DNA from 3 places in the Streptomyces sp. NPDC051555 genome. Region 2 is predicted to be linked to each of the others. Evidence: riboswitches for the same ligand, from Rfam matches in the RefSeq annotation. Region 2 holds a riboswitch; each other region holds the start of a gene.
The links. Region 2 has a riboswitch for cobalamin ahead of ACIBEA_RS00795 (ribonucleoside triphosphate reductase). Riboswitches for the same ligand answer to the same signal wherever they lie in the genome.

Region 1 (6,831 bases), on a different contig from region 2:
GAAGACGGCGGTGTCGGCGGCGAGCAGGACGTCGCAGAGCATGGCGAGCTCGCAGCCGCCGCCCAGGGCGTAGCCGGACACCGCCGCGACGGTGGGGGTACGGAGCTGGCCGAGCCGGTCCCAGGCCGTGAACCAGTCGGAGAGGTACATGTCCATGTAGCTCCGCGGCCGCATCTCCTTGATGTCGGCCCCGGCGGCGAACGCCTTCGCCGAGCCCGTCAGGACGATGCAGCCGACCTCGGGATCCCGATCGAGCGCCTCGGTGGCCGCGACCACCTCGGTCATGACCTGGAGGTTCAGGGCGTTCAGGGCCCGGGGGCGGTTCAGGGTGACCAGCGCGACCCGGCCCTTGCGCTCGACCAGGATGGTCTCGTACGTCTGCGTCACGGGGCGGTCGTTCCGTTCTGCTCGGTGTGGGTGTGGGTGTGGGTGTCGGGACCGGCTTCGAGTGCGGCTCCGGCCGCCGGGCGCAGGGTCCGTACGATCGCCGAGAAGTCCAGCTCGCGCCCCGCGCCCGCGGCGAAGTCGGCGTACAGCTCGGCGGCCTTGAGACCCAGGGGCGCGTCCACGTTCCCGGCCCGCAGGGCGTTCGCCGCCAGCCCCAGGTCCTTGGCCATCAGGGGAGCCGCGAACCCGGGCCGATAGTCCCGGTTGGCGGGGCTGCCCGGTACGGGCCCGGGCACGGGGCAGTTGACGGTGAGCGCCCAGCACTGACCCGACGCCGTGGAGGCGACGTCGTACAGCGCCTGATGCTCCAGGCCGAGGCGCTCGGCCAGGACGAACGCCTCGCTGACGGCGATCATGGAGATGCCGAGGATCATGTTGTTGCAGATCTTCGCCGCCTGCCCGGCGCCCGGCGCGCCGCAGTGCACGGTCTTCTTGCCCATGACGGCCAGCAGCGGCTCGGCCCGGGCGAACTCCTCGCCGCCGCCGCCCGCCATGAAGGTGAGGGTCGCGGCCTGTGCGCCCGTCACCCCGCCGGAGACCGGTGCGTCCAGCGCCCGGTGGCCGGCCGCGACGGCCGCCGCGTGCGCGGCCCGGGCATCGGCGACGTCGATCGTGGAGCAGTCGACGAACAGGGTGTCGGGCCGGGCCGCCGCGAGGAGCCCTTCCTCCTGGTAGAGGGAGAGGACGTGGCGGCCCGCGGGGAGCATCGTGATGACGACGTCCGCCTCGGCCGCGGCCCGGACCGCCGAGGGCGCGGCCTCCACCCCCGCGGCCGCCGCGGCGGCCAGGGCCTCGGGCACCAGGTCGAATCCGATGACCCGGTGTCCCGCCCGGACCAGCTGGGCGGCCATCGGCCCGCCCATGTGCCCGAGCCCGATGAACGCTACGGTCGTGCTCACCACGGCACCTCCTGAGGAGAGTCGGTCACGGCGAGGCGCAGTTCGCGCTCGCCGAGCGGGGCGAAGAACCGGGCCACATCGGCCGCACCGACCTCGGCGAGCGAGGCCGGGCTCCAGTGCGGCGCGCGGTCCTTGTCGATCACCTGAGCGCGGATGCCCTCCACCAGATCAGGGCAGGTCAGAGCCGCGCAGGAGACCCGGTACTCCTGTTCCAGGACCCGTTCCAGCGGGCCCAACGTGCGGGCGCGGCGCAGCGCGGCCAGGGTCACCTTCAGCGCCGTGGGCGACTTCGTCAGGAGCAGGTCGGCCGCCTCCTTCGCGGCCGGTGCGCCGCTGGCGCGGAGCCGGTCCAGGATCTCCTCCACGGTGTCCGCCGCGTAGCAGTGGTCGATCCACTCCCGGCGGGCGTGGAGCCCGCCGCCGGGCGCGGGCACGACGTACCGCTCCAGCACCTCGTGCACATCGGCGTGGGCGAGGTCGGCGGACAGCTGCGGCAGCAGCGCCGCGGGTACGAAGTGGTCGGCGAGGCCGCACAGCAGTGCGTCGGCGGCGTCGACCGGCGTGCCCGTGAGGGCGAGGTGCGTGCCCAACTCGCCGGGCGCCAGCGTCAGGAGGTAGGTGCCCCCGACGTCGGGGACGAAGCCGATGCCGGTCTCGGGCATGGCCACGCGGGAGCGTTCGGTGACGATCCGGACGCTGCCGTGGGCGGAGATCCCGACGCCGCCGCCCATCACGATGCCGTCCATCAGGGCGACGTACGGCTTGGGGTAGCGGGCGATCCGGGCGTTGAGCCGGTACTCGTCGCGCCAGAAGTCCGCCGAGGCGGTGGAGCCGCTGCGGGCGTCGGCGTGGATGGAACGGATGTCGCCGCCCGCGCACAGGCCGCGCTCGCCGGCGCCGCGCAGGACGACGGCCTCGACGGCCGGATCGTGCTCCCACGCGGTCAGTACCGCGTCGATGCGCAGGGCCATGGCGTGGGTGAGCGCGTTCAGCGCCCGGGGGCGGTTCAAGGTCACGTACCCGACCCGTCCCTCGGTGTGCAGGAGGACGTGGTCGGCGCCTTCGGCGGCGGTGGGGCTCATCGCAGGGCCTCCGTGAGTCCCCGGGCGACGATGATGCGCATGACCTCGTTCGTTCCTTCCAGGATCTGGTGCACCCGCAGGTCGCGGAGGATCTTCTCGATGCCGTACTCGCTGAGGTAGCCGTACCCGCCGTGCAGTTGCAGGGCCCGGTCGACGACGGAGTATCCGGTGTCGGTCGCGAACCGCTTGGCCATCGCGCACAGTTGCGGGGCCAACGGGTCGCCCTGGTCCAGCGAGGCGGCGGCCTGGCGGACCAGCGCGCGGGCCGCGGCCAGCTCGGTGGCCATGTCGGCGAGCCGGAACTGCAGCGCCTGCGCGTCCAACAGCCGTGCCCCGAAGGCCTCGCGGTCGGCCAGGTACGCCAGGCTGCGGTCCAGTGCGCTCTGCGCACCGCCCAGCGAGCAGGCGGCGATGCCCAGGCGGCCGCCGTTCAGGCCGTTCATGGCGATGCGGAAACCGTCGCCCTCGGCGCCGAGCCGACGGTCGGCGGGAACGCGGACGGCGTCGAGGACCACCTGCCGCGTGGGCTGGGCGTTCCAGCCCATCTTGCGCTCGTTGGGGCCGAAGGAGAGGCCGGGGTCGCCGCGTTCGACCACGAAGGCGGAGATCCCGCCCGAACCCTCACCACCGGTGCGCGCCATGACGACGTACACCTCGGCGGCGCCGGCGCCCGAGATGAACTGCTTGACCCCGCTCAGGACGTAGTCGTCGCCCACCCGTTCGGCCCGGGTGCGCAGCGCGGCGGCGTCCGACCCGGCGCCCGGTTCGGTCAGGCAGTAGCTGCCGAGGGACCGGGCCGAGCACAGCGCGGGGAGCCACCGGTCGCGCTGGACGGCGTCGCCGTAGCGGTCGATCATCCAGCCGACCATGTTGTGGATGGACAGGTACCCGGCGATGGAGGGGCACCCGGTGGCGAGGGCCTCGAAGACGAGGACGCCGTCGGCGCGGCTCAGCCCCGAACCGCCGTGTGCCTCGCCGACGTAGACGCCGCCGAGTCCGAGGTCGGCCGCCTTGCGGAGCACGTCCACCGGGAAGTGCTTGTCCTGGTCCCAGCCGACGGCGTACGGACCGAGCTGCTCCTGCGCGAAGTCGAGCGTGACCTCGGCCAGGGCGAGCTGATCGGGGGTCAGTGTGGTGGTCACCGGCTCAGCCCATCGTCGGGATGGTGAAGCTCGCGCCCTCCTTGGCCCCGGAGGGCCAGCGCGAGGTGACGGTCTTGGTACGGGTGTAGAAGCGGATCGAGTCGGGGCCGTGCTGGTTGAGGTCGCCGAAGCCGGACCGCTTCCAGCCGCCGAAGGTGTGGTAAGCGACGGGGACGGGGATGGGCACGTTGACGCCGACCATGCCCGCGCCGACGCGGCGGGTGAAGTCGCGGGCGGTGTCGCCGTCGCGGGTGAAGATGGCGACGCCGTTGCCGTACGGGTGCTCGGTGGGCAGCCGCAGCGCCTCCTCGTAGTCCGCCGCACGGGCGACGCACAGCACCGGACCGAAGATCTCCTCGCGGTAGATCCGCATGCGCGGGGTAACGCGGTCGAAGAGGGAGGCCCCCGCGAAGAAGCCGTTCTCGTGCCCGGGCAGGGTGAACCCGCGTCCGTCGACGACGAGTTCGGCGCCCTCGTTGACCCCGATGTCGACGTAGCGCCGGACCCGGTCCAGCGCGTCCCGGCTGACCAGCGGGCCGAAGTCGGCGGTGGCGTCGTCGGAGCGGCCGATCCGCAGGGTGGCGATGCGCTCCTTCAGACGGGTGACCAGCGCGTCGGCGGTCTCCTCGCCGACGGGGACGGCGACGGCGATGGCCATGCAGCGCTCGCCGGCCGAGCCGTAGCCCGCTCCGATCAGGGCGTCGATGACCTGGTCGAGATCGGCGTCCGGCATCACGACCATGTGGTTCTTGGCGCCGCCGAAGCACTGGGCGCGCTTGCCGTGGGCGGCGGCGGTGGCATAGATGTGCGCGGCGATCGGCGTGGAGCCGACGAAGCCGAGCGCCTGTACCCGGGGGTCCGTCAGGAGCGTGTCGACCGCCTCCTTGCCACCGTTGACCACGTTGAACACGCCGGGCGGCAGCCCCGCTTCGAGGAACAGTTCGGCGAGGCGCAGGGGTACGGAAGGGTCCCGCTCGGAGGGCTTGAGGATGAAGGCGTTGCCGCAGGCGAGCGCGGGGGCGGCCTTCCACAGCGGGATCATCGCGGGGAAGTTGAAGGGGGTGATGCCCGCGACGACGCCGAGCGGTGAGCGCAGGGAGTGCACGTCGATGCCGGTCCCGGCGTTGTCGGTGAACTCGCCCTTGAGGAGGTGGGGGATACCGGCCGCGAACTCGACCACCTCCAGGCCGCGTTGGATGTCGCCGTGCGCGTCGGCGACGGTCTTGCCGTGTTCGGCCGACAGCAGTCGCGCCAGTGACTCCCTTTCGCCCTCGATGAGTTGCAGGAAGCGCAGCAGGACGCGGGCGCGGCGCTGCGGGTTCCACTCGCCCCACTCGCGCTGCGCCGCCTCGGCGTCGGTGATGGCGGCCTCGGTGTCGGCGCGCCCGGCGAGCGGGACCCGGGCCTGGACGGCGCCGGTGTTGGGGTCGTGGACGTCGGCGAAGAGGCCGGACGTACCGGTGGTGTGCTTTCCGCCGATGAAATGGGTGAGTTCGCGGACCATGGGAGCCTGCTCTCGTCAGGTGAGGATCCGGGGACGGCACGGCGCACCGGCAACCGGACCCGGGTCGGGTCCGTCGCGTGGGGTGCCGTGGGACAGGGCTGCCGGGGGCAGCCGAAGAGCTAGAGCGCGGGGGTCGCCGCTCGCTCCGCCGGATCACCAGGGTCGTGGGTACGGACCGGTGCCATGCGTGTCTGCTCCATCCTCGTGGACAACACGGAACGTTCCGCGGCCGGTAACCTGACTCCCGGATCACCGCGTGCCGTCCGCCCTACCGACGTGAAGCCGTCAGTGGCGTGTGGAGGGCAGCACACTCCCCGGTCACAGTGGCGGGACCGTGCCGGATTCACACCGGCTTCCCTGCACCGCGGACCTTGTGCCACGAACATATAGTTGGACGTCCTAGTAAGTCCACCCCACCTTCGCCGCCCCCACCTTCGCCGCCCCCACCTTCGCCGCCCTGCACCTCCGCCGCCCGCACCTGTCCGGTCCGGCCGGCCGGACCGGACCGGACAGGTGCAGACGGCCGGCCCGGCTCAATCGTCTTCGGCGACGACCGGATAGGGCACGAAGGTGCTGCTGTTCTCGTCGACCGCGAGCGTGCGGCCGAGCGGGGGAGCGGCGCGCTGGGGGCATTCGAGGCGTTCGCAGAGGCGACAGCCCATGCCGATCGGCGTGGCGGCCGAGGCGTTGGCGAGGTCGAGCCCGTCGGAGTAGACCAGGCGGGAGGCGTGCCGGATCTCGCACCCGAGGCCGATCGCGAAGGTCTTGCCGGGCTCGCCCCAACCACCGCGGTGCCGGGTGACGGCCCGGGCGGTCCACAGGTGGCGCGCGCCGTCGGGCATGGCGGCGATCTGGACGTGGATGCGGCCGGGGGCGGCGAAGGCCTCGTAGACGTTCCACAGCGGGCAGGTGCCGCCCGCCCGGGAGAAGTGGAATCCGGTGGCGGACTGCCGCTTGGACATGTTCCCGGCCCGGTCGACGCGGACGAAGGAGAACGGGACGCCCCGCAGGCGCGGCCGCTGGAGGGTGCTGAGGCGGTGGCAGACCGTCTCGTAGCCCAGGCCGAAGTGCACGGTGAGCTTCTCGATGTCGTAGCGCTCCTCCTCGGCCGCCGTGTGGAAGGCCCCGTACGGGAGCACCAGCGCCGCGGCGAAGTAGTTCGCGATGCCGATGCGGGCCAGCGACCAGGCGGCCGAGCCCTCCTCGAAGTCCTCCGAGGCGAGGGCGGACAGGCCCGCTCCGTGTTCGAGGAGCGCGAGTTGGGTGGCCATGCGGAACGCCTGTTGGCCGGGGAGCAGTCGCGGCGACAGGTGCAGGGTCCGCCGCGCGGGGTCGTAGCGGTGCAGCCGGTCGGCGTCCGGGGCCAGGCGTACGCCGTGCCGTTCGGCCAGCCGGTCCGCGAGGGCGGGCAGCACGCCGCCGGGGCGGATGCCGATCGCGCCCGCCAGCTCCTCGGCCGCGAGATCGGTGGCGTGGAGGTAGTTCTGGCGGCGGTAGAAGAACTCGCGGATCTCCTCGTGCGGCGCCCGGGGTCCACCGACGGTCCCCCCGGCCCTGCCGTCCGCGGCGTCCGAGAGCCGCTCCGTCAGGGCGACGTTGCGCCGCCCCAGGTCGAGCAGGACCCCTGCGACGGTCGGCAACCGCTGGACCAGCTCGGCCAGTTCGGAAGCGGAGACCCGGGCGGCCGTGATGTCGTCGGCCAGGGCCTCGCGCAGGTCCGCGACCGTGCGCGCGCCGTCCCGTTCCGCGAAGAAGCC
Region 2 (6,831 bases):
GCATCGCGGCGCAGGACCCGGAGGGCGTGACGACGTGGTCGTACCCGGCGAAGGCCGCGGCGGTGCGCCGCAGCAGGGGCTCGGTCTCCCACCGGTAGCCGGTGTTGTAGGAGGGCTGGCCGCAGCAGCTCTGGCCCGCGGGGAAGTCCACCTCCACCCCGAGGCGCTCCAGCAGCCGCACGACGGCGATCCCCGTCGAGGGGTACAACGCGTCGTTGACGCAGGTGACGAACAGGGCGACCCGCATGACCGCACCCTAGCGGGGTGCACAATGGCGCGGTGAAGAAGTTCTCAGTGATCGGCATAGGCGCGGGCGACCCGGACCACCTCACCCTCCAGGCGGTGAAGGCGATCGGCGCCGCGCACGCGTTCCTCATCCTGGAGAAGGGCGAGGAGAAGGCGGACCTGACCGGGCTGCGGCGCGCGATGCTCGACGCCCACGCCCGCCCCGACCACCGGCTCGTGGAGGGCCGCGACCCGGACCGGGACCGCACTCCGGCCCACTACGCCCCGACGGTGGACGGCTGGCGCAGTGCGCGGGCCGAGCTGTTCGAGCGGTTCATCGCGCAGGACCTCGCCGAGGGCGAGACGGGCGCGTTCCTGGTGTGGGGCGACCCCTCCTTGTACGACTCCACGCTGGCGATCCTCGACGAGGTGCTGGAGCGGGGCCGGGTGGAGTTCGAGCACGAGGTGGTCCCCGGCATCAGCAGCGTCTCCGCGCTGCTGGCCCGGCACCGCACCAACCTCAACCGGGTCGGCCGTCCCGTCCAGATCACCACCGGGCGCCGGCTGGCCGAGGGCTGGCCCGCGGACGTGGACGACGTGGTGGTGATGCTGGACGCCCGGCACGCCTTCACGCACCACCTCGACCAGGACCTCTTCATCTACTGGGGCGCCTACGTCGGCACCGAGGACGAGATCCTGGTCTCGGGGAAGCTGGCCGAGGTGGCCGGGCGGATCGAGGAGCTGCGCACCGAGGCCCGGGCCCGCAAGGGCTGGATCATGGACACGTACCTGCTGCGCCGGAACTGACCCTCGGGCGCGGGTGTGGGCCGGGCATCCGCCCGCACCCGCGCCCGGCTCAGCCCAGGAGCGCGGGGAGCTCGGCCGCGAGGCGCTCGTACTCCTCGGGCCGGTTGTAGATCTGCCCGGAGATGCGGATGCCGCCCCCGCCCTGCCAGGGCCAGATGAGGACCCGGATGCGCAGCCGCGCCGCGATCTCCTCGCGCAGGGCCCGGGCTTCCTCCGGGGTCCGCGCGGTGCCCGGCGGCAGCCGCAGCGCGCGGATGGCGAGCCCCTCGGTGTGCGGCAGCGGGACCACCCCGGGCAGCTCGGCGAGCAGGGCGGTCCCGTAGTCGACCAGGGCGCTGTTGTGCGCCCGCACCTTGGTGGCGTCGAGTCCGGCCAGCAGGTCCAGGCCGTCCGGGGAGGCGAGCCAGCCGGTGTAGTCGACGGTGGCCCGGCCCTCCAGGGCGCGCGGGTAGCCCAGGTGGTCCTCCCAGGACGGGACCAGGGGCCGGATCCGCTCCCGGTGCGCCGGGTCCGCGATCGAGAGGATCGCGCTGCCCGAGGGCGCGTAGCCCCACTTGTGCAGGTTGCCGAACCAGAAGTCGGCCCGTCCGGCGAGCGGCTCGGCGAGCATGCCGAGGGCGTGCGCACCGTCGACGATGGTGGTGATCCCGCGCTCGGCGAGGTTGGCGAGCAGCTGCGGGGAGGCGATGAGCCGGGCGGTGGGCGAGCTGATGTGGTCGAGGACGGCGACCTTGGTGCGCGGGGTGAGGCCGGCCAGGACGGCTTCGCGGACGGCGTCCTCGTCGGGCAGCCGCGGGTCGAGGGCGACGCGGCTCAGCGGGGCGCGGCGGGCGGCGGCCTCGACGACGGTGCCGTAGCCGTGGTCGGTGACCAGGATCTCCTCGCCTTCGGCGAGCCGCAGGGTGTCCAGGGCCAGGTTGGCGCCCTCGGTGGCGTTGGAGATGAAGGACATGCCCTCCGGGTCGGCGGCCGGGTCGAGGTGGGCGGCGATCCTGGCGCGGGCGGCGGCGATCCGGTCGCCCACGCCGACGAAGAAGGTGTCGGGGTCGGCGTGCATCTCCTCGCGCAGGGCCTGGTGGGCGTCCTGGACGGGTATCGGCACGGCGCCGAAGGAACCGTGGTTGAGGTGGGCGATGTCCGGGTCCAGGCGGAAGAGTCCGGCCCCACCGGGGAAGGCCGACGGGGTGATGGGCTCGGTCACGGGTGCCTCCGGGATGTGCGGCGCGGCGGGCGGCAGCGGTGGTGCTGCCCCAACGGATCATGCGGGGGCGACCGCATGATCCGGTAGGGCCAATTACGCCACGGCGGACGGCCGCAGCACCTGACGGACCGAGCTCCCGGCGCCGAGTCCCGCCAACCAGCCGTCGAGATCCGCCAGGGCCCGCGCGTCCAGGTGCGCCGGATCGACGGTGGTGCGCAGTTGGTGCGGGACGCCGGAGGCGAGCAGGAGGCGCAGGCTCGCCTCGGCCGAGGCCGCCGCGTGACCGGTTCCGGTCACCCGCTCGTAGCGGCCGGGCGGGGCCTTCACATCGAAGCCGACCCAGTCCAACAGGCCCTCGTCGAGCAGCCGGGCGAAGCGGCGCGGGAAGGCCCCGCCGGTGTGCAGGCCCACCTGGTGGCCCAGCGCGCGGGCCTCCCGGATCGCCTCGGCAAGGTCGCGCTGGAGCAGGGGTTCGCCACCGGAGAAGACCACGCCGTCGAGCAGACCGGTGCGCCGCGCGAGGTGGCGCAGCACCTCCTCCCAGCTCACGGCGGCGGGTGCGAGCGGGGAGAGCAGGTCGGGGTTGTGGCAGTACCCGCACCGCCAGGGGCAGCCCTGGCAGAAGACGGTGCTGGTCAGCTTGCCCGGCCAGTCGCAGGTGGACAGTCGCGACCAGCCACCGATCCGGATCACGCCCCGGCTCCCGCTCCCGCGCCTGCGCCCGCGTCCGCATCCGCATCCGCATCCGCATCGGGCGCTCCCTCGACGTGCCGGAAGTGGACGCGCTCGGCGTGCTCGCCCTTCTTGCCGATGTTGAAGGAGGACACCGGCCGGTGGTAGCCCATGACCCGCGTCCACACCTCGCAATCGGCTCCGCACCGCGGGCAGTTCGGCTGCTCGCCCGCGAGGTATCCGTGGTCGGGGCAGATCGAGAAGGTCGGGGTGACCGTGAGGTAGGGCAGCCGGAACCGCTCCAGGGAGCGGCGCACCAGGGACCGGCAGGCCTCGGCGGTGGGGATCCGCTCCGACAGGTAGAGGTGCAGGACCGTGCCGCCGGTGTACTTGGCCTGGAGTTCGTCCTGCCGCTCCAGCGCCTCGAAGGGGTCGTCGGTCCAACCAACCGGCAGTTGCGAGGAGTTGGTGTAGTAGGGGTTGGCGTCCGTGCCCGCCTGGAGGATGTCGGGGTAGCGCCGCCGGTCCTCCTTGGCGAAGCGGTACGTCGTCCCTTCGGCCGGGGTGGCCTCCAGGTTGTAGAGGTTCCCGGTGCGCTCCTGGAACTCCACCATGCGGGCGCGGACGCGGTCCAACAGGCGGACGGCCAGCGCGTGCCCGGCCTCGGTGGTGATGTCGTCCGCGTCCCCGGAGAAGTTGCGGATCATCTCGTTGATCCCGTTGACCCCGATGGTCGAGAAGTGGTTGCGCAGGGTGCCCAAGTAGCGCTTGGTGTAAGGGAACAGCCCGCCGTCGATCAGGTCCTGGACGGTGATCCGCTTCAGCTCCAGGCTGTCCTTGGCCAGCTCGCACAGCCGGTCCACGGCCGCCATCAGGGCGTCCTCGTCGCCCGCGTGGACGTGGCCGAGGCGGGCGCAGTTGAGCGTGACCACGCCGAGGGAGCCGGTCTGTTCGGCGCTGCCGAAGAGACCGTTGCCGCGCTTGAGCAGTTCGGTGAGGTCGAGCTGGAGGCGGCAGCACATGGAGCGGATCATGTTCGGGGACAGCTCGGAGTTGATGAAGTTCTGGAAGTACGGGAGCCCGTACTTCGCGGTCATCGCGAAGAGCCGCTCGGCGTTCTCGCTCTCCCAGGGGAAGTCCCGGGTGATGTTGTAGGTCGGGATCGGGAAGGTGAAGACCCGGCCGGTGGCGTCCCCCTCCGTCATGACCTCGATGTAGGCCCGGTTGATCAGGTCCATCTCGATCTGGAGCTCGCCGTAGGTGAAGTCCACCTCGGCGCCGCCGATCACGGGGACCTGCTCCCGCAGGTCCTCGGGGCAGGTCCAGTCGAAGGTGAGGTTGGTGAAGGGGGTCTGGGTGCCCCAGCGCGAGGGCACGTTCAGGTTGTGCACCAGCTCCTGGACGCACTGCCTGACCTGGGCGTACGTCATCGCGTCGAGGCGGACGTAGGGGGCGAGGCAGGTGTCGAAGGAGGAGAAGGCCTGGGCGCCCGCCCACTCGTTCTGGAGGGTGCCGAGGAAGTTGACGATCTGGCCGACGGCCGAGGACAGGTGCCGGGGCGGGCCGGAGTCGATCTGGCCGGGGACCCCGTTGAACCCCTCGGTCAGCAGGGTGCGCAGGGACCAGCCCGCGCAGTAGCCGGAGAGCATGTCCAGGTCGTGGATGTGGAAGTCGCCCTCGCGGTGGGCGCCGGCGATCTCGGCCGGGTAGACGCGCTCCAGCCAGTAGTTCGCCGTCACCTTGCCCGCCGCGTTCAGGATCAGCCCGCCGAGCGAGTAGCCCTGGTTGGCGTTGGCGTTGACCCGCCAGTCCCGGCGTTCCAGGTATTCGGTCACGGTCTCTACGGCGTCGATGGCAGCAGTCACGGCAGCCCTCCCACGAGGCTCGGCACGGAAGTGTGGTTCGTTCGCCGGCAGGTGTCGGACTCGCGCGGCGCCCCGTCCCCGTCGGGGGAAGGGCGTGCGCTCACCGTTGCGGGGCAGTCCCGGATTCGCATCGGGTTCCCTGTTGCCTCGGTCGGGGCGGACATGAGCGAGCATGAGCGTGGCCCCGCCGAACCGGCAGGGCCAACACTACATATGGATACGACCGCCCAGTGCGACCACTACATATTGGGTGACCTTCGCCCTGGGAGAGGGTCCCAAAGTCCCTCCCGCCCGCCGGCCGCTCTCCCGCGCCGGCGCCGCTACGACGCGCGACCGCTGGTGGCCCCGTAGTACTGGAGGTCCTGGACCGCGACCTCGCGGTCCACCGGGTACGGCAGCTCGACCGCGGTCGAGGTGGCCCCGTCGCGGACCGCGCGGGCGGAGCTGGTGCCGGAGCGCAGCTCCAGCAGGTGCGACCGGACCCCGGCGGGGGCCTCGTAGGCGTCCGCGTCCCCGCCGGTCGCGGTACGGACGGTGGCCGGCGCGGTCAGGAAGCTGAGCACCTCCACCGCGTCCCGGGGCGCGGCGCTGCCCTTGCGCAAGGACATCACCAGGGACTGGGTCCCGGTCGGGTCGGCCGCGGCGAACTGGGTGCGCGAGGTCAGGTAGAGCGTGTCCCGGACGATCTCCGGCCAGGCGCCCGTCTTGAACCGGGTCAGGTAGTAGGAGGAGATGTCCAGGTAGGTGTGGCCGTTGTGCAGGGAGGGGGCGAACTGGCTGCCCTCCGAGTAGTCGTTCCAGGTGGTCAGCTGCACCCAGTCGGCGCCGTCGTCGATGGCGTGCGTCCAGGTGGAGCGCAGGGTGGCGGTGTTCCCCGCCTCGTCGTAGATCCCCTGGTTGGGGCGGGCGTCCTGGACGGAGACCGGTTGCATCCAGATCTTGCCCGCCTCGTGCGCGCGCCGGACGTCGCCGGCCGCGCCGTCCTGGCCGACGTAACTGCGGCTGCCCCACTCGGAGAACCCGTAGCTGATGGGCGCGAACCGCGCGCCGTGCGCGCCGAAGTCGAGGAAGAGCGGGACGAACGCGGTGCGGATGCCGTGCTTCGACTTCAGCAGGTCCAGTACCCGGGTCCACCAGGCGACGTCCTTCTCCTCCGCCTTGAACGGGGAGACGACCAGCCGTCCGTCGCCGAGCCGGTGCGCGGCGGGCGCCTTGCCGAGCGCGGCGAGCGCGGCCGCGAGCACGGCCGGGTCGTCCGTCGTGAGGGAGGTCATGTCCGGCATCAGCATGACCTTGAAGTCGGGATCGACCGAACGGGCGGCCTCCATCAGGAGGTTGGCGCGGTCCCAGTTGGGGCCGGAGAGGGAGAGCAGGTCGAGGGTGAAGCCGTCGATCCCGGCTGCGCGGGCCGTGCGCACCTCCTGACGGAGGTTGGCCAGCTCCCAGTTGCCCTGTTGGGGCGTTACGGGCAGCGGTCGGTCGCGCAGCAGCCCGCCGTAGCGCTCGTGCTTGCCGCTCTCCCCCGCCGGGGCGAGGTAGTTGCGGGTGTAGTAGTCGCCGTCCGCGCTCGCGTTGTCGAGGGAGAGCGGGTAGGGGGTGAAGTAGTGGGCGAAGACCAGCCTCTTGCCGGCGCGCAGCGCGGTGGCGTCGGGCAGGTCGAAGGGCAGGGCGCCGGCGGGCCGCCCGCCGCCGCCCGCCGCGCCCCCGGCGTCGCCGGCGCCCGCGCTCCCCGACGCGGCGGGGTCCGGGCTCGCGTCGGGGGCGCCGCTCCCGGGGGCGCCGGGGGAGCGGCCGTGGTCGCCGGGTCCGGTGGACCAGGGCGCGCCGATGTCGGGCGCCGAGCGGTCCGGGCGGGGTCCGGCGGAGAAGGGGTCCCAGGCGATGCCCGTCGCGGCGAACACCCCGACGAGGAGGAAGCCCGAGACGAGCGCGGCCAGCAGCATCCGGCCGCCGCGCAGGCCCGGGCGACGGCGGTGCGATAAGGGCCGGCCCTGTCGCTGCGCACTCATCCTGGTCCCCTTCCGGAACGTGCCCGTGTCCGGGGCTGCACAGCAGTAGAGC
Region 3 (6,831 bases), 760 kb from region 2:
GACCGAGCAGACCTTGAGGTTGCCCGCGCCGTCGTCGACGGTGAGCGCCAGCTTGGTGGCGGTCCCGGCCGTGAAGGCGGACTGGGCCACCCACTGCGGGGCCCCGGGGGTGAGCGGGACGGGCGGGGCCGTGGTGAAGCCGCCGCCCGCGACGGCGCGCAGCGCGTCGATCGAGGCGTAGGCGGTGGGGGCCGTGTCGGAGGGCTTGTACTTGAAACCGCCCGCCGGGTTGTACTGGTTGGCGATCAGGAAGTCCACGGGGGTCTTGCCGCTGCCGGTGAGGAAGTCTCCGGTCTGCGGGTTGAATCCGCAGGCGTTCAGGCCCGCGACGCCCCAGCCGTTCGAGCTGGTGTTGACCCCATAGAGGGAGTTGAAGGCACCGCTGCCGGAAACGAGCGTGCTCTTGAGGAAGTTCTTCGCCTTCACGACGCCGGTGTCGGTGTTCGGGACGCCGGAGACGCAGAGCGCGGCCATGGCCGAGCCGGTCATGTCGACGTCGCTCGCGGAGTTGAGGACGGTGGGGTTGCCCTCGCCCTTCTGGTACGTCCAGCCGCCGTCCGCGTGCTGGTTGGCCCGGATGCGGGTGACCATCGAGTCGGTCAGCGCCTGCGGGATGCGGTCGGCGCCGCTCTGGGCCTTGGCACCGCGCAGGGAGAGCGCGGCGAAGACCGTGCCGTTGAAGTTTCCGGAAGGGCCGAAGTAACCGGCCTCCGCCGTCTGCCAGTAGGAGTAGATGTTCGCGACGAGGTTGCGCGAGGCGGAGACCCGGGCCGGGTCGATGCCGGCGGCGTAGGCGTTGAGGGCGCCGCGCTCGTAGTCGGTGACCACCGGGGCGGCCTGTGGCCACCCCGACGTCGACAGCAGGTTGCGGTAGACCGTGCGCGCGTTCTTCGTCGTGTCGCCGCCCGGGTAGACGTCGACGACCGCGGTGCCCGTGGCGGCGAAGGTGCTGAAGGCCCACTCGTTGGACAGGCCCGAGCCGGCGTAGGAACCGTCCGCCGCCTGGAGGGACTTGAGGTAGGCGACGCCGTTGGTCTTGGAGGTCGCGATCTGCGCCGGCGAGGAGGTCGCCGAGGCGGGCAGCGCGGTGAGGACGAGCGCGCCGAGCGCGGCGGGGACCGCGAGCGCGAGGCGGCGGGAGGTACGGGGACGGGACATGGCCTGCTCCTGGAAATCGGCGGACGCCGGCCGCTCACCGCTCGGGCCTCACGTCACCGTCGTAGGGACACGGCTGGGGCACGGGCCGGAGAGCCGCCGTCCGGAACGCGTGGTACGGCTACCTGTTGCTGCATCGCCGTATGGGCATTCGGGCTCCGGAACGGCCCCCGCCGTCCCACACCGTTGCGCGTCAGCCCCGGATTCTCACCGGGTTCCCCCATGTGGCAGCCCTGGACGCTACCCGAGTGATCAAGCCACCGCCAGCCGTCCGGCCCGCGGGCGGACCGGCCCGTGCCGTGGGGACGTCGCCTGAGACGCAGGCCACCTTGACGCCTCCACGCAATCCGTGTTGCACTCCGGCTGATAACTGCTCAGCTCCAGGGGAAGCCGGTCGAATTCCGGCGCTGACCCGCAACCGTAGGCCCGGTTCGACCCGGGCGAGTCGGAATGCCTGGGGCCGAAACACAGCACGAAGAGCGCCGTCGCGGACTACGGCGTGGTCGTAACAGCTCCCCCGTGGCCCGAGGGCCGTGTGGGGGCGGATCGCCACGCACGCAGCCGCCCGGCAGAGACGAGGGCCGCGGTGGGGACCGAACAGCAGGCGCAACGGACGCGGCCGAGACGGCGGTTCCTCTCGCTCGTCACCGCGTCCTTCCTGACGCTCGGTGCGGCAGTGGCCTTCCTCACTCCTCCCCCGGTCGCCCACGCCGACCCGATCGAGCAGTGCACGGCCACCACCGGCGCCATCGTGGCGGTGGACTTCGGCCCCTTCGGCGGCAAGGTCCGGCGCGGCTGCGACACGACCCCGACGACGGGGTACGAGCTGCTGCACACCGCCGGGTTCACGACCACCGGAACCGTCCACGACGGCCCCGCCTTCGTCTGCCGCATCGGCAACGGGTCCTTCGACTCCGGTACGCAGTACCCGACTCCGGACAAGGAGCCCTGCACCGTCACCCCGCAGGCCACCGCGTACTGGTCCTACTGGATCGCCTCGCCCGGGCAGCGCAACTGGACCTACAGCCCGCTGGGCGCCATGGCCCGGAACCCGAAGCCCGGCGACGTGGACGCCTGGGTGTACGGCGCCACCTCCATCGGCGGCACCTCCGGCAAGCCCGCCTTCTCCCCCGACGACGTCCGGGCGGGCGGTGTCGTCACCCCCGACCCGGCCGTGCCCACGGCTCCGCCCACCGTGCCCGCGGGGGCGGTCGACGTACCGGCCGCCCTGCGCTGGATCACCGGGAAGCTGACGGACGGGGAACGGGTCGTCGACGACGGGGCGACGGCCCCGAACCACTTCCTCACCACGGAAGCCGTGTTCGCGCTGACCGCCGCGGACCGCAAGAGCCCGGCGGCGAAGAAGGCGGCCGACTTCCTGGCCACACCCGCGCAGACCGATGCCTACGCCTACCCGGCGGGCAAGGGCGGGATCCCCGACGCGACCGCCGCCGCGCGCCTCGCGCTCGTCGCCGAGGCCACGGGCAAGGACCCGCGCGCCTTCGGCGGGCACGACCTGCTGGGCGACCTCCTGACGTACGTGTGCCCGCGGGACATCGGTGACGGCGACCCCGTCGACGGCTGTCTCACCAAGGGCGACTTCCGCACGACCGGCCAGTCCGACGCACAGGCCATGGCCGTCATCGCGCTGCTCGGCGGCGGGGTCACCCCGCCCGCCGCCGCCGTGCACCGGCTGGTCGGCCTCCAGTGCGAGGACGGCGGCTTCAGCGGCGTCCTCATCCGCTCCGGCGGCTGGTGCGACAGCGACCCGATCGCCACCGGCCTGATCACCTTGGCCCTCCAGCGCGCCGGCGGGTACGGCGCGATCGTGCAGCAGGCCCGGGGCAGCCTCAAGAAGTCCCAACTGCCCACCGGTGCTTGGCCCTCGGCCCCCTACGAGACCACCGGCAGCCCGGCCGCCACCGCCTGGGCCGCCCAGGCGCTGCGCGCCCTCGGCGACGACGCCTTCGCGGACGCCGGTCTCTCCTGGCTCTCCAAGCGGCAGTTCCTCCCCGCGGGCGGTTTCGGCTTCGACGAGAACGACACCGACTCCCGGATGTTCGCCACCGCCCCGGCCGCCGTCGCGGGTGCCAAGAGCGACCTGGTCCTGCTGACCACCGAGCCGGCCGACCCGACGCCGACCACCCCGCCCACCACCACCCCGCCGGCCGGTGACGGCCCGGACCTGGGCAAGGGCACGGCGTACCTCGCCGACCGCAGCCGGCTGGTCCAGGGCCGGTACTACGAGAGCGGCGCGGGCACCGGCTTCGCCGACTACGGCCTGACCATCGACGGCGCCTACGCGCTCGCCGCGACCGGCCGGGACAACACCACCCTGCGCAACATCGTCGACTTCCTCGACAAGGGCGGCAAGGACGGCACGGGCCGCACCGTCAACGACTGGACGCTCATCGGCACCACGTACGCGGGCGGCGGCTCCCTCGGCAAGGCGGCCCTCCTCGCCGAGGCCGTCGGCCGTGACCCCCGCCACTTCGGCGGCCAGGACCTGATCGGCGCGCTCGCCAAGGGGATCTGCCCGGCCAAGAGCGAGACGCCCCAGCAGTGCGCGGCGAAGGGCAACTACACCTACGCCACCTCGGTCTTCTCCCAGTCCCTCGGCGTCATCGCCCAGGTCCGCGCCGGCGAGGGCGCCGCCGCGGCCGAGCCCGTCGCCTTCCTCAAGGGCCTCCAGAGCCCCTCGGGGGCGTGGCCCAGCCTCATCGGCGAGCCCAGCCAGGACGAGGTGGACTCCACCGCGATGGCCGCCATGGCCCTCGACCTGCTCCCGGACGCCGGCTCGCAGACGGCCGTCGACAAGGCGATCGCCTGGCTGGCCGCCCAGCAGAAGGACGACGGCGGCTTCCCCGGTGCGTCCGGGAACTCCGTCAACTCCGCGGCACTCGCCGTGCAGGGCATGTCCCTGGACGCGGCGAAGTACACCGACCGCATCGCGAAGGCCCGAAAGTTCCTGCGCTCGCAGCAGAACGGCGACGGCGGCTTCCGGATCGCCAAGGAGGGCCAGGCCGGATCCGACGTCCGCGCTTCGGCCCAGGCGGTCGGCGGCGCCACCGGCATCTCCTTCGGCCTGCTGACCCGCGACCTGAACGGCACCACCCCGGAGCCCGTTCCCAGCACGTCCGGACGGCCTTCGGGCGGCAACGGCTCGCCCGTCATCGTCACCCCGGGCGAGAGCGGCGGCGCGGGCTCCGCCGGCGGTTCGGCATCCGGCGCGGGCTCGACCAGCGGCTCGGGCGGGGGCGGCCTCGCCTCCACCGGCACCCAGGTCGGCGCCCTCGCCGTCGCCTCCCTCCTCCTGGTCCTCGGCGGCTGGGCGGTCACCCGCGCCGCCGGACGCCGCCGCGAGCGCACCGGGAGCGGAGCATGACGCGCCGGGAGCGATGGACGACGCGCCGGGATCCGGGAACGACGCTCGCCCGCGCGGCGCGCGCGCCGGCCCGCACGGCCGCCGCACTGGGGCTGGCGGTGGCGGCCCTGACCGCCACCGCGGCCCCGGCCGGGGCCTCACCGCAGCCGATGGGCCGGTGCACCACCAGCTCGGGAGCGGTCCTCGCCGTCGACTTCAGCCGTTGGGGCGGGCCGGTCTACCGCTCCTGCGGTACGACGCCCACCACCGGCTACGAACTCCTCAACCAGGGCGGCTGGGCCACCACCGGCACCGGCCACGACGGCCCCGCCTTCATCTGCCGGATCGGCTACAGCGGCTACCAGGGCGGCAAGCAGTTCCCGACGCCGCAGCAGGACGACTGCGTCCTGACGCCGCCCGCCTCGGCGTACTGGTCGTACTGGCACGCGGGCCCCGGTCAGAACACCTGGGAGTACAGCCAGCTCGGCGCCATGCTCTACAAGCCGAAGCCCGGCAGCGTGGACCTGTGGATCTTCGGCGCGACCAACGTCGAGGGCACCGAGGGCAAGCCCTCCGTCACCCCCGATCAGCTGCGCGCGCACAACGCCGCCCCGACGGGCGGGCCCGCGCCCCAGGACACCCGCACCGCCGCGCCCCTCCCGCCGAACGTCGACACCGGCCCCCGACCGGAGAACCCGCCCCCGGCCGCGGCGCCCCCGGCGGCGCCCGCCCCGGCGGCCTCGACCTCGCCGCCCGGCCCGACGCCGCCGGTCGGCCCCGCCGCGAGCGCCCCGCCGACGCCCACCGCGACTCCGTCGACCAGCGCTCCCGCGGTGGCCGCCCCGGCGCCGGGTCCCCAGGTGGTCGAGGCGGCGCCCGCCGCCGATGCCGCCCACGACGCGGGCTCGTACCTGCCCGCCGTCGCCACCGGGGCGCTGGTGCTCCTGATCGCCGGCGCCGCCGTGTTCGCGGCCGCGCGCCGCCGTCGTACGGAGTAGCCGCGTGGCACGCACCACCACCACCGCGGCGGCCGCGCCGCCCGCGGCCGGCTCCGCGCCGGACGCGGGCGGCCGCCGTCTGCCCCGCACCCTGCACCCGGTCGCCTGGTGGATCTGGGCCCTCGCGCTCGCGACCGCCGTCAGCCGCACCAACAATCCGCTGCTGCTGTTCCTCGTCCTGGCCGTCCTCGGCTACGTCATCACCGTGCGCCGCACCGATGCCCCCTGGGCCCGCGGCTTCCAGTACTACCTCTACCTGGCGCTGACCGTGGTCGCCATCCGCGTGACCTTCCGGGCGGTCTTCGCCACCGGCATCACCCCCCGCGACCACTTCCTCTTCTCCCTCCCCCACATCCCGACCCCCGACTGGTACGCGGGCATCCGACTCGGCGGCCCCGTCTCCCTGGAGGCGCTGCTCTCGGCCGCCACCGACGGGCTGCGCCTGGCCTGCATGCTGTGCTGCATCGGGGCGGCCAACACCCTGGCCAACCCGAAGCGGGCGCTGCGCGTGCTGCCCGGCGCGCTGTACGAGCTCGGCGTCGCCGTCACCGTGTCCCTCAGCGTCGCGCCGCAGCTGGTCCAGAGCGTGCAGCGGGTGCACCGGGCCAAGCGGTTGCGGGCCGGCCGCTCGAAGGGGCTGCGGGCGCTGCGCGGGATCATCGTCCCCGTCCTCGAGGACGCCCTGGAGCGCTCCCTGCGCCTGGCCGCCGCCATGGACTCCCGCGGTTACGGACGCGCGGGCACCGCCACCCGCCGCTCCCGCCGGCTGACCGGGGCGCTCATGCTGCTCGGGATGTGCGGACTGTGCGCCGGGGCCTACGGGCTCCTCGACGCCACCGCCCCCAAGCTCCTCGGGCTGCCCGCCATGGGCGCGGGCGCGCTGCTGTGCTTCGCGGGGCTGCGGCTCGGCGGGCGCCGGATCACCCGGACCGCCTACCGGCCCGACCCGTGGCGCGCCGCCGAATGGTCCGTCGCCGGCTGCGGGGTGCTCTCCGCCGTCCTCCTCTTCGCCAACGTCGGCTTCAACGCGGCCGAGCTCAACCCCTCGATCTACCCGCTCAGTTGGCCCACCCTTCCACTGGTCCCCGCGGCCGCCGTACTGCTGGCCGGGGCCGCGGGCTTCCTGGCACCACCGCCGGCACCACCCGCCCGACCCGTCGTCCCCGCACAGCGCACCGAGGAACCCCAGTGATCACCTTCGACCAGGTCTCCGTCCAGTACGAGGACACGTCCGGGCCCGTGCTGCGCGATGTGGACCTGACCGTCGAGGAGGGCGAACTCTGCCTCGTCGTCGGTCACACCGGCGTCGGCAAG

Region 1: it holds a riboswitch for cobalamin, as region 2 does, so the genes downstream of both, ACIBEA_RS04735 (CoA-acylating methylmalonate-semialdehyde dehydrogenase) here and ACIBEA_RS00795 (ribonucleoside triphosphate reductase) in region 2, are expected to answer to the same signal.
Region 3: it holds a riboswitch for cobalamin, as region 2 does, so the genes downstream of both, ACIBEA_RS03945 (prenyltransferase/squalene oxidase repeat-containing protein) here and ACIBEA_RS00795 (ribonucleoside triphosphate reductase) in region 2, are expected to answer to the same signal.

What each region holds. Positions count from the first base shown of each region.
Region 1 covers NZ_JBITDP010000002.1:25,211-32,041, reverse strand. Annotated here, with positions in the region: gene ACIBEA_RS04755 (enoyl-CoA hydratase) at 1-387, opposite strand, end outside; gene mmsB (3-hydroxyisobutyrate dehydrogenase) at 384-1,346, opposite strand; gene ACIBEA_RS04745 (enoyl-CoA hydratase/isomerase family protein) at 1,343-2,428, opposite strand; gene ACIBEA_RS04740 (acyl-CoA dehydrogenase family protein) at 2,425-3,570, opposite strand; gene ACIBEA_RS04735 (CoA-acylating methylmalonate-semialdehyde dehydrogenase) at 3,575-5,074, opposite strand; cobalamin riboswitch at 5,284-5,470, opposite strand; gene ACIBEA_RS04730 (short-chain fatty acyl-CoA regulator family protein) at 5,608-6,831, opposite strand, start outside.
Region 2 covers NZ_JBITDP010000001.1:168,583-175,413, reverse strand. Annotated here, with positions in the region: gene ACIBEA_RS00815 ((Fe-S)-binding protein) at 1-247, opposite strand, end outside; gene cobF (precorrin-6A synthase (deacetylating)) at 280-1,032, shown strand; gene ACIBEA_RS00805 (aminotransferase class V-fold PLP-dependent enzyme) at 1,082-2,233, opposite strand; gene ACIBEA_RS00800 (anaerobic ribonucleoside-triphosphate reductase activating protein) at 2,327-2,926, opposite strand; gene ACIBEA_RS00795 (ribonucleoside triphosphate reductase) at 2,923-4,770, opposite strand; cobalamin riboswitch at 4,799-4,982, opposite strand; gene ACIBEA_RS00790 (glycoside hydrolase family 71 protein) at 5,091-6,779, opposite strand.
Region 3 covers NZ_JBITDP010000001.1:933,497-940,327, reverse strand. Annotated here, with positions in the region: gene ACIBEA_RS03950 (hypothetical protein) at 1-1,158, opposite strand, end outside; cobalamin riboswitch at 1,301-1,376, opposite strand; cobalamin riboswitch at 1,494-1,632, shown strand; gene ACIBEA_RS03945 (prenyltransferase/squalene oxidase repeat-containing protein) at 1,742-4,540, shown strand; gene ACIBEA_RS03940 (hypothetical protein) at 4,537-5,517, shown strand; gene ACIBEA_RS03935 (energy-coupling factor transporter transmembrane component T) at 5,522-6,709, shown strand; gene ACIBEA_RS03930 (ABC transporter ATP-binding protein) at 6,706-6,831, shown strand, end outside.